DNA from 2 places in the Streptomyces sp. CA-250714 genome. Region 1 is predicted to be linked to the other one. Evidence: riboswitches for the same ligand, from Rfam matches in the RefSeq annotation. Region 1 holds a riboswitch; the other holds the start of a gene.
What was found. A riboswitch is a leader RNA that binds a small molecule or an ion and turns the genes downstream of it on or off. The one in region 1 is predicted to bind cyclic di-AMP.
Positions count from the first base shown of each region.

Region 2: it holds a riboswitch for cyclic di-AMP, as region 1 does, so the genes downstream of both, ACQEU8_RS35215 (M23 family metallopeptidase) here and ACQEU8_RS01975 (transglycosylase SLT domain-containing protein) in region 1, are expected to answer to the same signal.

Region 1 is NZ_JBNJMI010000001.1:405,982-412,966, forward strand. Features, by position in the region: gene ACQEU8_RS01960 (Rossmann-like domain-containing protein) at 1-702, opposite strand, end outside; gene ACQEU8_RS01965 (ATP-grasp domain-containing protein) at 699-1,955, opposite strand; gene ACQEU8_RS01970 (alpha/beta fold hydrolase) at 2,090-3,580, shown strand; cyclic di-AMP (ydaO/yuaA leader) riboswitch at 3,980-4,153, shown strand; gene ACQEU8_RS01975 (transglycosylase SLT domain-containing protein) at 4,158-4,934, shown strand; gene ACQEU8_RS01980 (glycosyltransferase family 2 protein) at 5,191-6,985, shown strand, end outside.
Region 2 is NZ_JBNJMI010000002.1:3,656,173-3,663,157, forward strand. Features, by position in the region: gene ACQEU8_RS35200 (ATP-binding domain-containing protein) at 1-848, shown strand, start outside; gene ACQEU8_RS35205 (PPOX class F420-dependent oxidoreductase) at 1,016-1,453, shown strand; gene ACQEU8_RS35210 (aldo/keto reductase) at 1,483-2,430, opposite strand; gene ACQEU8_RS35215 (M23 family metallopeptidase) at 2,533-3,576, opposite strand; cyclic di-AMP (ydaO/yuaA leader) riboswitch at 3,892-4,065, opposite strand; gene ACQEU8_RS35220 (DUF4232 domain-containing protein) at 4,240-5,088, opposite strand; gene ACQEU8_RS35225 (serine/threonine-protein kinase) at 5,489-6,985, opposite strand, start outside.

The DNA.
Region 1 (6,985 bases):
CTTGCCGTACCGCTGCGCGTGCTGCCGCAGGGGTTCGAAGGTGCCGTTGCCCAGCGTCATACCGGAGACGAGCAGCGCGTCGCACCTGTCCGCCGCGGCGAGCGCGTCCGTGACGACGGGCTCACCCCACTCCGTGACCCCGCCCTTGAGATCGCACGGGACGTAGCCGAGCCCACGGGACCGCAGCGCCTCCAGGAGGGAGTTGACGACGCCGACCACCAGCACCTCGGCGCCCGGCGGCAGGTCCAGCAGCTCGACGACGGCCTCGGCCCTGGCCCGCGACTTGACCAGCGAGGAGCCGCGGGGCAGCGGGTACGGGCGTGCCCCGTGATCCGGGGTGTGCGGGGTGACGTGCATCAGATAGGCGTCCAGGGCCGCCACGCGCACCGGCAGCAGCGGGTGGTCCAGGAGTCGGCGCACGTCGGCGCCCACGCAGTCGTCCAGGGCGCTCTCGGGCAGCGCACCGGGCTCGACCGCGCACGAGCCGACGGCCCCGGCCAGGCGCAGGCTGAGCACCTCGTTGCGGTAGCCGGTGCCGCGCCCGTCGTGCCGTACGGCCTGCCGGGTGGTGAAGGCCACGGCTATGCGCTGTGCGCTCGGATCGGGGCCCAGCGCTCCCTCCCGCACCCGGTCCACGAGCTGCGCATACGTCTCGTGGTGCGGTGCCGCGTATGCAGCGCGCGTACCGGTGGCGGCGGTCATCGGATCACCAGCCCCTCCCGCAGCTCGGCGAGCAGTCCCTCGACGCGCTCGCGGGCTCCGGGCCCGGCGGCGTCGCCGGCCATGACGTGCCCCAGGTACTCGTTGTTGCTGCCGGCCGACCGCACCGCCTTGCCGGGTGCGGCGAGTTGCACCTCCAGCACATCCGGCGCCTCCCGCGTGGCACTGCCGTCCAGCACTTCGAGCGTGCCGGTGGTCTGCGGCACCAAGAAGCCGATGGCGGCGCTGCGCAGTCCGGTCGGGGTGACCCGCAGATCGGGTTCCCGTCCCAGCGCGACCTCGACGAAGGCCGCCGCCAGATCGATGCCGGTCACATGGCGGATCAGCTCGGTGATGCGGTTACCGGCGGGCCGCGGGTTGACCTCGACCACGCGCGGGCCCGCGGAGGTCAGTTTGATCTCGGTGTGTGCCACCACGCCGTCGGTCAGTCCCAGCGCCTTGAGGGCGTCCAGCGCGGTGTGCTCGGCGGCCTCGGTCTCCGCGGGGCTCAGCGCGGCGGGGAACATGTGACCGGTCTCGATGAAGGCGGGGGCGCCGCCGACGCTCTTGTCGGTCACCCCGACCACATGGACCGACCCGGCGTACGAGACGGTCTCGACGCTGACCTCCGGGCCGTCCAGCAACTCTTCGAGCAGCACCTGGGGCGCCCGGTGTTGGCCGCGCGCGTTGACGGGGAAGTCGGCCAGCGCCTGGCAGGCCGCCGCGAGTTCGGCCTCGTCCGCCACCCGGCGTACGTACATTCCGGCGCACAGGTCGACGGGCTTGACGACCAGCGGAAAGCCGATCTCCCGGGCGGCACGCACGAGGTCGGCCCGTTCCCGGTGGACGGCGAAGCGCGGCCCGGGCACTCCGGCGTCGGCCAGGAGGCGGCGCGTGACGTCCTTGCGGCAGGCGCCCTCCACGGCCTCGGCCCCCGGCCCCGGCAGACCGAGGTGTTCGGCAATCCGCGCCACCGTGGACAGGTAGTAGTCGCAGGACGTGAGTACACCGTCGAAGCCGAGGACCTGGTGCAGCCGCTCGATGTGCGGCAACAGCCCTTCGGTGTCGTTGGTTTCGGCCGTGAGCAGGTTGCGGGCGCCCAGCAGTGGATGAGCCGTGCCCTCGGAGGCCGAGCGCAGGTAGTGGTGCAGGTCACGGGTGAGGAAGGTGAACTCGTGCCCGCTCTCGCGGATCGCCTGCGGCAGCAGCCTGCTCATCGATCCGACCCAGCTCTCGACCATCAGCAGATGAGCCACAACTCCCCTTTTCATGCAGAACGGACGCAACGGCCCCGGAGCCGCCCCGCAGGGCAGGGCGGCGGGTTGCGCAGAGCAACCGTAACGATAATCATTTTCATTGTCACCCGCTGGTCGAGCTCCGAGGAATCACCGTGGCCACTCCCCCGCACCGCGTCGCCCTGCTGTGCGCCCTGCTCTCCGCCGCCACCCTTGCCCCGTCCGGTCCCGTCCGGGCGGAGAGCCCGGCCCCGGCACTCCACTTCGGCACCTGCCCGGACTCCGTACCGCGGCCGTCGGCGCCGGACCGCGTCGAGTGCGCACGGCTGAGCGTGCCGCTCGACTGGGACCGTCCACGCGGGAAGCGCATCGAGGTCGCGGTCTCGCGAATACGCGCGTCCGGCGCCCCGGGCGAGCGGCGCGGCGCACTGCTGGTGAATCCCGGCGGACCGGGAGGCTCCGGCCTCTCCTACGCCACCACCAAGCGGGCCAAGCTCCCCGAGAGCGTGCGCCGCGCGTACGACGTCATCGGCTTCGACTCCCGCGGCGTCGGCGCCAGCACACCCGTCGACTGCGGTCCGATGGGCGGACTCTTCACCAAGCCCGGCGCAGATCCCGTACCGACCGACGCCGCGACGGAACGCGGCTATCTCACCTCGCTGCGAGCGTTGGCCGACGACTGCGCCGCGGGTGCGGGCGGCGCGCTGCCCCATATGTCCACCGAGCAGACAGCGCACGACATGGACGCGATCCGCGCCGCGCTCGGCGAACGGAAGACGAACTTTCTCGGCGTCTCCTACGGCAGCTACCTCGGCGCCGCCTACGCCGCACGCTTCCCCCACCGTGTCGGGCGCATGGTGCTGGACAGCGTGGTCGGCCCGTGGGACTGGTACGACTTCGACGTCGTCCAGAGCCGGGCGCTACTGCGCCAGCGCGACACTTTCTTCTCCTGGACGGCCGCCCACCAGGACCGCTTCGGCCTGGGCGACAGCGCCGGAGCGGTGCGCCGCGCCTATCTGCACGTACGGCGGGGACTCGCCGGGGAGCCGGTGGACGGCTTCGGCCCGGCGGAGTTCGATCGCGCCGTCTACCGCGCACTGGGCCGCACCGAACGCTGGGCCGGGCTCGCCGACGGACTGCGCGGCTATCTGCGGGAGGGCACTCTCGGCGCGCTCGTGCCGGACTCCCCGTTCGACAGTCCGTCGTCCCGGAACTACGAGGCCGCGAACAGGGTCGTCAAGTGCGCCGACGGTCCGGCGCCCGGCCCGCGGGACATCCTGGCGGACATCCGCCGCACCCGCCACCTCGACCCTCAGCCCGTGCTGACCGGCATGGAGGCGTCCACCTGCGCCTACTGGCACCACAGGCCGGCGCACCGCACTCCGCTCGGCAGCGCCGACGCGCCGCCGCTCCTGCTGGTCGCCTCCGCACACGACCCCGTAACGCCGATCGAGGGTGCACGTGGGCTACGACGGCTGCTGCCCGGCTCCCGGCTGGTCACCCTCGACAACGACTACTCGCACGGCGTCTTCGCCAGCCGGGGCAACGCCTGCGTCGACGGCACCGCGGCGGCCTACCTCGTCGGAGGACGAGTGCCCCGCGCCGACGTGCGCTGCGCAGGGCCCGGCCTGCCGGAGGTGCCCTGACCATGAGCCCACGAGGCGCGGCGGAACGGCCCGAGAACCGCACGCATTAACCCCTCTTCAGGCAGCAATATCCGGAAATAAAGGACTTACCCTTCCTTCGTATTCGCTGTGTCAGGAAACACACCAGCACACCCGGGACATGGGCAAGATCTTCTGACTGCACGTCAAGAAACCTTTTGCTGCGCGCTTTTCGAAATACCCCTCGGTTCGGCCTTTCACGCTCAGAAAATGATCCACAGCATAGCGTTGAAGAATTCCGAGATCATTTACCGGGGATACTCCGCATTCGATTCGAGCTCCTTGCTCGGAACAATGCCTTGTGTTTCTGTGTCCTCGCTCCGGCCTCCGTAACCGGCTGGAGCTCCCACTGCCGGGGCGCCGAATCCTGCCGCCCGGCGAGGGAAATTCGCACCAGACCGCTCGGCAGGAGCGGGGGACCCAAGTACGTGCCGTGCCGCATCCAGCGGCCCGGCTAGGGGTGAAGTCATGCCCAATGCGCCTCGCGCATTGGAATGGCCGGGCCACTCCAGCCCGAATCCGACAGCTCACCTCGCAGGCGCCAGGAGAGGACACCCCCATGCCACGTGGCCGTCATGCCCGTAAATCGCGCAGTACCCGCCGTATTTCCCAGCTCTCGCTCGCCCTGGTCGCGGGTGGCGCTGCGATCGCCGCTCCCCTGCTGACCGCGGGCAGCGCGCACGCCTCCGCGCCGGCGAAGGCCCAGCAGAAGCAGGCCCAGTCCACCCAGGCCGGTGCCGCCGCGCAGGCGAAGACCGAGCAGAAGGCCGACTCCTACACCGTTGTCCCCGGCGACACGCTGCACCACATCGCCGTGGACCACGACATCAAGGGCGGCTGGTCCACCCTTTACAAGGCCAACAAGCAGACCGTCGGCAGCGACCCGGACCTGATCCGTCCCGGCCAGAAGCTGACCCTGGACGCCTCCTCGGCCCCCGCCGAGCGGAGCAGCGCGCCCAAGCGGGCCGACCGCAGCTCGGCCGAGCGGACCGGCAGCACCGTGCACAAGACCCAGTCGACCAACCTGGACGGCTGGATCAAGGAAGCGCTGACCATCATGAAGCAGCACGGCATCCCGGGCACCTACCAGGGCATCCACCGCAACATCATCCGGGAGTCCGGTGGCAACCCCAACGCCATCAACAACTGGGACATCAACGCCCAGAACGGCACCCCGTCCATCGGTCTGCTCCAGGTGATCAAGCCGACCTTCGACTCCTTCCACGTCGAGGGCACCGCCTACGACCAGCGCGACCCGGTCGCCAACATCGTCGCGGCCTGCAACTACGCAGCCAACCGCTACGGTTCGATCGACAACGTCAACGGCCCGTACTGAGCCGACGACCCCGCAACGCGGCGGCTGCCCCTCACCATCCGGTGACGGGGCAGCCGCCGCGTTGTGCACGCCCGGCGCCGCGGCAGCGGCGCCCTCGGTCGGCCGCTCCGCGTCGTACCGTCTGGACAGCACGCCCACGTCACGTTGAGTTGGCGGCGTCCCACACTCCGTGCCGAAATTGTCGGTCTCGGGGTCGGATTCACCCGAACGCCGCGTCCCCATGGCAGAGGTACGCCCGAATGGGCACCTTCTGTCCATGGATGACTCGAAAAATCTCGTAAGCGTCATAACTCCTGCTTACAATGCGCTCCCCTATCTGAAGCGCTGCGTCGCCTCTGTCGCGCAGCAGTCTCTCGACCCCGGTCGCATCGAGATGATCGTCGTGAACGACGGCTCCACCGATGGCACCGCGGACGAACTGGATCTCATGGCCGCGCGGCATCCCGGGCTGCTGCGGGTGATCCATCAGGAGAACTCCGGCGGTCCCTCCGCCCCGCGCAATCGGGCCCTGGACCTGGCCAGTGGGCGGTACGTGTTCTTCCTCGACGCGGACGACTACCTCGCCCCCGAAGCGCTGCAGCGGCTCACCACCATGGCGGAGGAGAACAGGTCCGATGTCGTACTCGGCAAGATCGCCTCGGTGGGACGCCGGGTGCCGCGCTCCATGTTCCGCGCGAACCAGCCCGAAGCCGATCTGTTCGCCTCGCGTGTCTACTGGGCGCTCTCCGTCCAGAAGCTCTTCCGCAAGGAGTTGCTCGACGGGCTCCAGCTGCGCTTCGACACCGGGTTGCGGGTCGGCGAGGACCAGCCCTTCACCGCGCTCGCCTACCTGCGCGCACGCCGCATCTCCGTGGTCGCCGACTACGACTGCTACTACCTTGTGCGGCGCCCCGACGGCCAGCATCTGACCCAGACGAACAGGACCGAGCCGGTTCTCGACTCCCTCGACCGGGTGTGTGAGCTGCTACGGACCGAGCTGGAGCCCGGGCCGGGACGCGATGCACTCCTGTTGCGGCACTTCGCGGTGGAGCTGCAAGGCGCCTTTCTTTTCCTGAGCAGAGAAACAGAAGAAGCGGTCCGGCACCGCGAGTTCGCCCGTATGCACAGACTTGTCGCGGAACACGACTGCGACTCCTTCTGGCCCCGGCTGCGTCCCATCCAGCGGCTGCGCTGCCATCTCGCCCGGCACGGCGCCCTGGAAGAACTGCTGGCCCACGCGCGGCCGGGAAACAGCCACATGCCGTTCCGTATCCATATCTCTCAGGGGCGGGCGCTCGCGCACTATCCGGCGGAGCGCGAAGCCCGTTCCAAGAGCCCCACCGCATTGTTCGATGTGACGGAGCATCTCGACCTCATCCACCACGTATCCGCTTTCTCTTTCACCGGGACCCGGTTGCGGCTGAGCGGTCGTGCGGCATTGCAGCAGACGGAGCACACCGGAAAGACAGTCGATGTGTTCCTCCAGCACCGTGGAAAGGACGCCCGGACGCAGCACGCCGAAGTCCGCCTCGACGGAGATGCTTTCGAGGCGGAGCTGGATCTCCTCGACGGCAAGGGAAGCGAAGCAGCGCTGCCGGACGGATTCTGGGACCTGCATCTGCGCCTCACCGTGAACGGACTCGCCAAGACGATACGGCTGGGCAATCAACGCGACCCGGAAGCCGGGGTGTGCCCTTTCACCTGCCTGACCGACGACGGCGCCGGAGGAATACGGACAGCCCGGATCTACGCCACCCCCTTCGGTAACCTCACCCTGCGGCTCGAGCACCTTCCCGCCGCTCGCCTCAGCAAGGAACTGTCCCTGGAAACGGACGTTGCCGAGTGGCACGGCTCGGCCCTGCGCATCGGCGGCCGGACGAACGTCCTCGGCCGGCCGCCGGGAATCGCCTTCGTCCGGCTGGCGTCCGCCGACGCAGACAGCTTTGCCGACGCCGACTTCCCCGTACTCCTCCAGGACGACGGCCGGTTCTCGGCAGAACTGCCCCTCGACACCCTGCCGCCCGGGCGGTGGACGGCCACGCTGCAGATCGCCGCGGCCAATTGGCGCCACA
Region 2 (6,985 bases), on a different contig from region 1:
TCCGGGACTTCTGGAACGAGCACTTCGGTTCCGACCCGCCGAAGATCGATGATGAAGGGTGGTACCACGCGTGGGTCGAGATGCAGCAATCCTGCATCAACCAAAGGGTCACTTCGGCAGCGCACTTGGTGATCGACGAAGGCCAGAGGCTTCCTGTCGATTTCTACCGGTGGTGCCGCATACTCGGTGTCGAGGTCACAGTTTTCGCGGACGAGAAGCAGGAGATCGGTGACGACCAGAGCACCGTCTCAGAGATTCACAGGGAAATCGCCGCACAGGCTCCTCCTCTCGTCCTGCGGGGGAATCACCGGAACAGCCGGGAAATCGCGATGCTGGCATCCGAGTTCCATGAGGGCGCGGGCGATGAGGCACCCCTACCGCCGAAACGCGCGGGGCGTACACCGACGGTCCTCAAAGTGCCAACCTTGGATCATCTGGTCACTGGAATTTCTCAATATTTCTCTGCGCATCCGGAGCGAAGTATCGGGATCATCTGCCGGTCGACGCATTTGCAACGGGAGATCCAGAGCCGGTTCACGGAACTCGGGCTGGCCGCGCACACCCAAGCCTATGTACACAACGATCGGTATCGGAACGCCATCGACTTCTCCACCCGCCCCATCCGCATCGTCAGCACGAACAGCATGAAGGGGCTGGAATTCGACAGCGTTTTCGTGCCCGACCTGGACGCGTACACGGAGGACCCGACCGGCGTGGCCGCGCGCCTTCGCCTCTTCGTGCTCTGCACCCGTGCCCGCGAGGAGCTCCACCTCGCCCACCGTGGCCCCCAGGAGCCCGCAATCCTGTCCGACATCCCGGAAAACCTGTTGGCCCGACATGCCGGCTGACGTGCGGCCATCGCGATGCTCGGCCCCGGCCGACGAGCGTTGTTGATCGCCTGTGCCGTGTTTCCTGGAAGCGGCGGGGTGGATCGCAGATGACCGCGTCCTCAAGCGGCGTCATGGAGTATGGGCTTGCCCGTGTCTTTGAAGTCAGACAGCTTCAGGAGGACCCCATGAACAGGACCAGCGGTGATGAGTCCGCTTTGCTCAAGCTCTTGACGGAGTACAACCGCGGAGTGCTCGTCACGCTGCGGCGGGATGGGAGGCCGCAGCTTTCGAATGTCAATCACACCTTTGACCCGGACAAGCGGCTACTGCGGATCTCTGTCACCGCGGATCGGGCGAAGGCGCGGAATTTGGGGCGGGATGCGCGGGCCAGTTATCACGTGACCAGTGGGGATGGGTGGGCGTGGACGGTGGTGGATGGGGTGGCGGAGTTGACGCCTGTTGCGCGGGAGCCGCGGGATGAGACCGTCGAGGAGTTGGTCGAGGTCTACCGGGCGATCCGGGGTGAGCATCCGGACTGGGACGAGTACCGGGCCGCCATGGTGGCGGAGCGGCGGCAGGTGGTGCGGCTCAGCGTCACGCACGTGTACGGACAGCCGCAGTGACGCGGCGACGCTGAGCCGCCCGGCCAGGGCTATGCCGAGGCGTCGGTCAGCAGGCGGAGTTCGTCGTTGGTGAGGCGGAGATCGGCGAGCGCCAGCAGCGCGGGGAGTTGCTCGACGGTGCGGGCACTGGCGATGGGCGCTGTGACGGTCGGCTGGGCGGCGAGCCAGGCGAGGGCGACAGTGGCCTCGGAGACCTGGTGGGCGTTGGCCACGGTGGTGAGCGCGGCGAGGACGCGCTGGCCGCGCTCGGTGGCGAGGTACCGGGCCGCCTTATCGGTGCGCGCCCCCTCGGGCGCGGTCTCGCCCGGACGGTACTTGCCGGTCAGAAAGCCCGACGCCAGCGCGTAGTACGGCAGTACGGCGAGGGATTCGCGCCCGGCGAGCTCCGCCAGCTCGCCCTCGTACGTGTCGCGCGAGACGAGGTTGTAGTGCGGCTGGAGCGCCACGTACCGGGCGGCGCCCTCCCGGTCGCTGAAGGCGAGCGACTCGGCGAGGCGGGACGGCGAGATGTTCGACGCGGCGATCTCACGGACCTTGCCCTCCCTGACGAGGTCGTCGAGTGCGCCGATGATGTCGGAGACCTCGACCGACTCGTCGTCGAAGTGCGTGTAGTACAGGTCGATGCGGTCCGTCCGCAGGCGGCGCAGCGAGTCCTCGCAGGCGGCCTTGATGGTGGCCGGGGCGAGGCCCATGTGGTCGGGGTGGCGGGCGACCTTGGTGGCGATGACGACGTTGTCCCGTACGGACGAGCCGCGTGCGGCGAGCCATTCGCCGATGACGGTCTCGGACTCGCCGCCCTTGTTGCCCTCCACCCAGGCCGAATACGCGTCGGCCGTGTCGATGGCGTTGCCGCCGGCGTCGGTGTAGGCGTCGAGTACGGCGAAGGACGTGGGGGTGTCGGCCGTCCAGCCGAAGACGTTGCCGCCGAGCACGAGCGGCGAGACGGACAGCTGACCGATCTTCTTGTCGGCATTCATCTGCATGCCGCGACCGTAACGCGGGGGCGGGCGGTGGCATGTCACCGCACACCGGACACCGCCCCCATCAGCCCTCAGGGCTCAGACGTCGGCCCTCAGGGCTCAGATGTCGACGCCCTTGGCGCGGAGCCAGGGCAGCGGGTCCACCGGGTCGCCGCCGTCGGGGCGGACCTCGACGTGCAGGTGCGGTCCCGAGGAGTTGCCGGTCGAGCCGACGCGGCCGATGACATCGCCCGTGCCGACCTTGTCGCCCGCCGATTTGGTCATGGACGAGAGGTGGCAGAACCAGAGTTCGGTGCCGTCCTCCAGCTTCAGCACGACGCGATAGCCGTACGAACCGGCCCAGCCCGCTTCCTTGATGGTGCCGCTGTGGACGGCCTTGACGGGGGTGCCGTTGGGGGCGGCGAAGTCCTGGCCGGTGTGGTCGTTCTGCCACATGCCGCCTGCCTGGCCGAAGCCGGCGGTGAGCTGGAAGGAGGCCAGCGGGGCGGTGTAGCTGCGGGCGAGCTTGGCGCGGCGTTCGGCCTCGGCCTTGCGCTTCTGCTCGGCCTCCGCCTTGCGCTTGGCCTCGGCGGCCTCGCGCGCGCGTTCGGCCTTGGCCTGCTTCTCCTCGGCGGCGGCCCGCTTCGCGGCTTCCTCCGCCGCCGCGTTCGCCGCCTGCCGGGCGGCCTCCTCGCGGGCTTCCGTGTCCTGCGTCGAGCGGTGCTGTTCGGCCTGCGCGAGGATGCGGGCCCGCAGTGCCTCGCCGGCGTTGGTCCCGCCTGTGGCCGCGTTCTCCGTATCGCCGGAGCCGTCAGCGCCGTCCGGGGAACCCGGGTCGTCCGCGTCGTCGGAGATGAGGGAGCCGATGCCGGGGAGGTCCTCGGCATCGGGCAGCTGGTCGGGGATGCTCCGGACCGTGTCGGCCGCGGTGTCCAGGTCCGGCACGGATATCGCGCCGGGGTCCTTGTCCTGGGCGGTCGCCATGCCGCCGGCGCCGACCGCCGCGATCATGCCGACGCCGAGTACGGCACCGCCGCGCGCCACACCGCCGGCCCGCTGCTTGGCGATCCGGTGCTTGCCGCGCAGCGGGCGGGTCGACTCCTCGGTGGGGTTCCACTCGTCCCACGGTTCGGCGCCTTGCGGCTGTTCGGAGACGACGGGCAGTTCGGAAGTGACGTGCGATGCGGAACGGATGTGAGGCGCCGAGGAGGCTTGGGGGGCGGCGGTGACGTGGGGTGCGGCGGACCGGATGGGGGCTGTGAGCCGTCCCGGCGCGGAGCCGTAAGGAGCCGGTTCGGAGCCGTAAGGAGTCGGCGCGGAGCCGTAAGAACCCGGTTCGGAGCCGTGGGGAACGGCGTTGGAGGGAGCGAAGCCGTAGGGGGCGGAGGAGCCGGCCTGGTCGACATGCGGGTCGTACCCGACGGTCTCGGGCGCGGGACCGGCAAAGCCCTGGGATCTGGACGCCACGGGGGCGCTCTCCTTTCCTTCCTTCTCGCCTACCGGGTTAGCTGACGGGTTCGGAGCAGGAAGGTCTCCTACGGGCGTCCTCTCGCAAGGGCGTCCGATTCACCCCATCCTCCTCGTCCGGCTGACGAGAAGGGGTGGTTCCCCGGTTCCCACGGTGCGGTCCAGCCAGTTGGGCGCTGCTGGTGCCCCGTATGCGGGATTCGGCGACGGCGCACGGTGCCGTCTTCCGTGACGACAGTGACGACCGTGCTGCGTTATCGGACGGTAATAGAACAGGGGCCTTGATTCCAAGCCGTTCCCTGTAATTGGTGCGGCCGCAGGCAGGCGGGTGGTGCCGCCAAAGGCTGACGGTGCCTCAGCTCAGCCGCCGGTACCGGGGGCCAGCGGGCCGATCTTGGGGACGGAGGCCTTGCCGGTGTTGGTGACCGGCCCGCCGGACCAGGGCGTACGGAGAGAGGTCCGCTCGTCGGGCGGGGTGACCCGCACGGCGCTCGGCGTGACCGTGGTGACGTTCGTCACCTCCGGGTTGGTGTACGAGAGCGGCGCCCACGCGCTCTTGCCGGGCGCAAGCGTGACGGTCCGGATCTCGCCACCCGTACGGTTCGGGTCGAAGGACACCTGCTCGCCGCTGCTGTTGACGAAGGCGAGCCCGGGGTAGCCGCGCACGGTGCAGCTGCTGCCCGACCGGTTGGTCAGGACCAGGGCGAAGTTCTCCTGCCCGGCACCCGGGTGGTTGGGGCCGAACGACGCCTTCAGATCGGAGGTGTGACACCGGGAGCCGGAGCCCGGCCCTCCGCTGCCGCCCGAGCTGCTCTCGTCGCCCGAGCCGCTCTCGTCGCCCGAGGAGCCCCCGGAGGAATCCCCGCCGCCCGAACCCGAAGAGCCCGAGCCGCCCGAGTTGCCGTCCTGCGAGCTGCTCCCGCCGGTTCCGTTGTCGCCACTGCCGCTGCCGCCCTTGTCGGAGCCGCCGTCGGACTCGCCCTCGGCGGGCGCGGCTTGGCCGTCGACCTTCTGCGGCCCCTCCGCATCCTTGTTGCAGCCGATCAGCAGCGCGCCCGCCGCCAGCACCGCCGTCGAGGCGGCCGCGATACGGGCCGCACGGCGATGGGAGCGGTACGGGGCTGCGGCAGGTCGGCGGGCCGCCAACGCCTCGGTGTCGTACAGGGGTTGTGAGAGGGGGGTGTTCGTCGGGTCCTGTCGCTTCGTCATGGTTGCCGTCCCCTGGTCGTCCTGGCTGCGGTCGTCCGGCCTCCCGCGGCAGCACGCGCTGGCTCGTCCTCGTCTCCAGCCTGCCCTCGGGCTTGTGGGCCGTACACAGCCTTCGATGGCCGACTTTTCGGCAAGGTTCACGGCAGTCGGGAGTTTTTTCGCGGTACGGCGAGGTGGGCGGGACCGCGCCGTGACGGGTGGGTTCGGAGGGGACGGGAGGGGCGGGAAGGGTGGGTGAGAGGCAGCCCGGGCGGGGGCAGCACGGCGGCGTACGGCGGACGAGGGGCCCTGCGCGCCGGGGTTGTACGCCGAGCCGAGCCCGTATCTCGGCGCCGTACCCGGACGTCCGTACGTCGGCGCCCGGGGCCGGACCCCGGCGCCCGGCGCCCGTGGACCGGTGCTACGACGCCGACTCGTTGACGCGCAAGCTGCTCAGCACCCGGTCCGTCCTGGCCGAACAGTCCTCGTTGCAGCGGATCTGCACATACACCGGAGGCTTGCCCTTCTGCTGAGGGGACAGGCCGATCTCTTCGAGCGAGAACCGGGGAGCGCCGCAGGCCGACCAGGTACGGACCTGCCCCTGCCAGCCCCCGCCCTTGAAATTACGGCTCCCTGTGTACTGACAGCCCTTGTGCTCGAGTTCGGCCACCTTGTCGGGCAGCGCCGACTGGGAGTCGGCGGCCCCCTGGGAGCTCGGGGTGCCCTTGTCGGCGCCGTCGGCGCCTTCGGCCTCGTCGGCCGAGGAACCGAGCCCCACGAAGACCCCGTTCGTTCCCGAGGTGAGGTCGTGCCAGCTGCCCACGTCCTCCGTCACGAGCAGCCCGGGGGCGCGCTTCGCCGACAGCCCCAGCGAGGAGGGGCGCCAGCCGGAGTCCTTCATCTCGTCCGCCCACACTCCCGGAATCCGCACGCTGATCTGCCCGCTCGCGTCATGCACCCGCACCGATGAGGGCGCCTTCCCGGGGTCTTTCGGCATCAGCAGCGAACTGGCCACACCGGCGCCGGCCAGCACGACGGCGGCCGACCCGATGGCGACGGCACGCCGCCGACCGCGACGAGGCGTCGCCCGAGCGGTCGCACCGGGCGCACCGCGTGGTCCGGCAACGGACGCCTGCGGGCCCGGCGTCTGCGGGTCGGACGCCCCGGAGACGGCGCTCTCGGACGCAGCTGGCTCAGCGGCGGACGACTCGGACGCGAATGACTTCGAACCAGCTGCCCCGAGACGGGACTTCTCGGGCGCGGATTCCTGGGCGAGGGACGACTCGGACGCAGCTGACCCAGCCGACGCAGCCGGCTCAGAAGCGGAACTCCCACCCTCAGATCCCCCACCCACCGGCTTCCGCGCCCCCCGCGACGGCGGATCCGTCGCGACCGTCGACGGCTGACCGGGCACCTGGGAAACCGGTCGTACGGCCAAAAAGGACACCTGCGACGCCGACGACGCGAAGCTGCCGCGCCCGTCGCCGCCCCGGCCCGGCTCCGCCGCGAACTCGTCCGGTCCGCCCTCAGGTGGCGGGTTCCGGTCGAGTTCCGTCGCGATCCGGTCGAGTTCGTCCGCGAACGCGGCGGCGGTCGGCCAGCGGCGCTCGCGGTCGGGCTCCATCGCACGTGCGACGGCCCGCGCCATCTCGGGCGGCAGCCCCGGACGAAGCTCGTCCAGCGGCATCACCCGTTCCGGCGTGCCCGGAACCGCGCCGGTCACCAGGTGGTAGAGCACCGCGCCCAAGCTGTAGATGTCCGCACGCGCGTCGATGCCCTCAAAGGGTTCGGCCTGTTCGGGGGCCATGTAGCCGACCGACCCGGCGACCACCGTGAGTCCCGAGGCCTGCGCGAGGTTCTTGGCCAGGCCCAGATCGGCGACCAGCACGCGCTCGCGGCCCTGCGCTCCGCCGCTGGT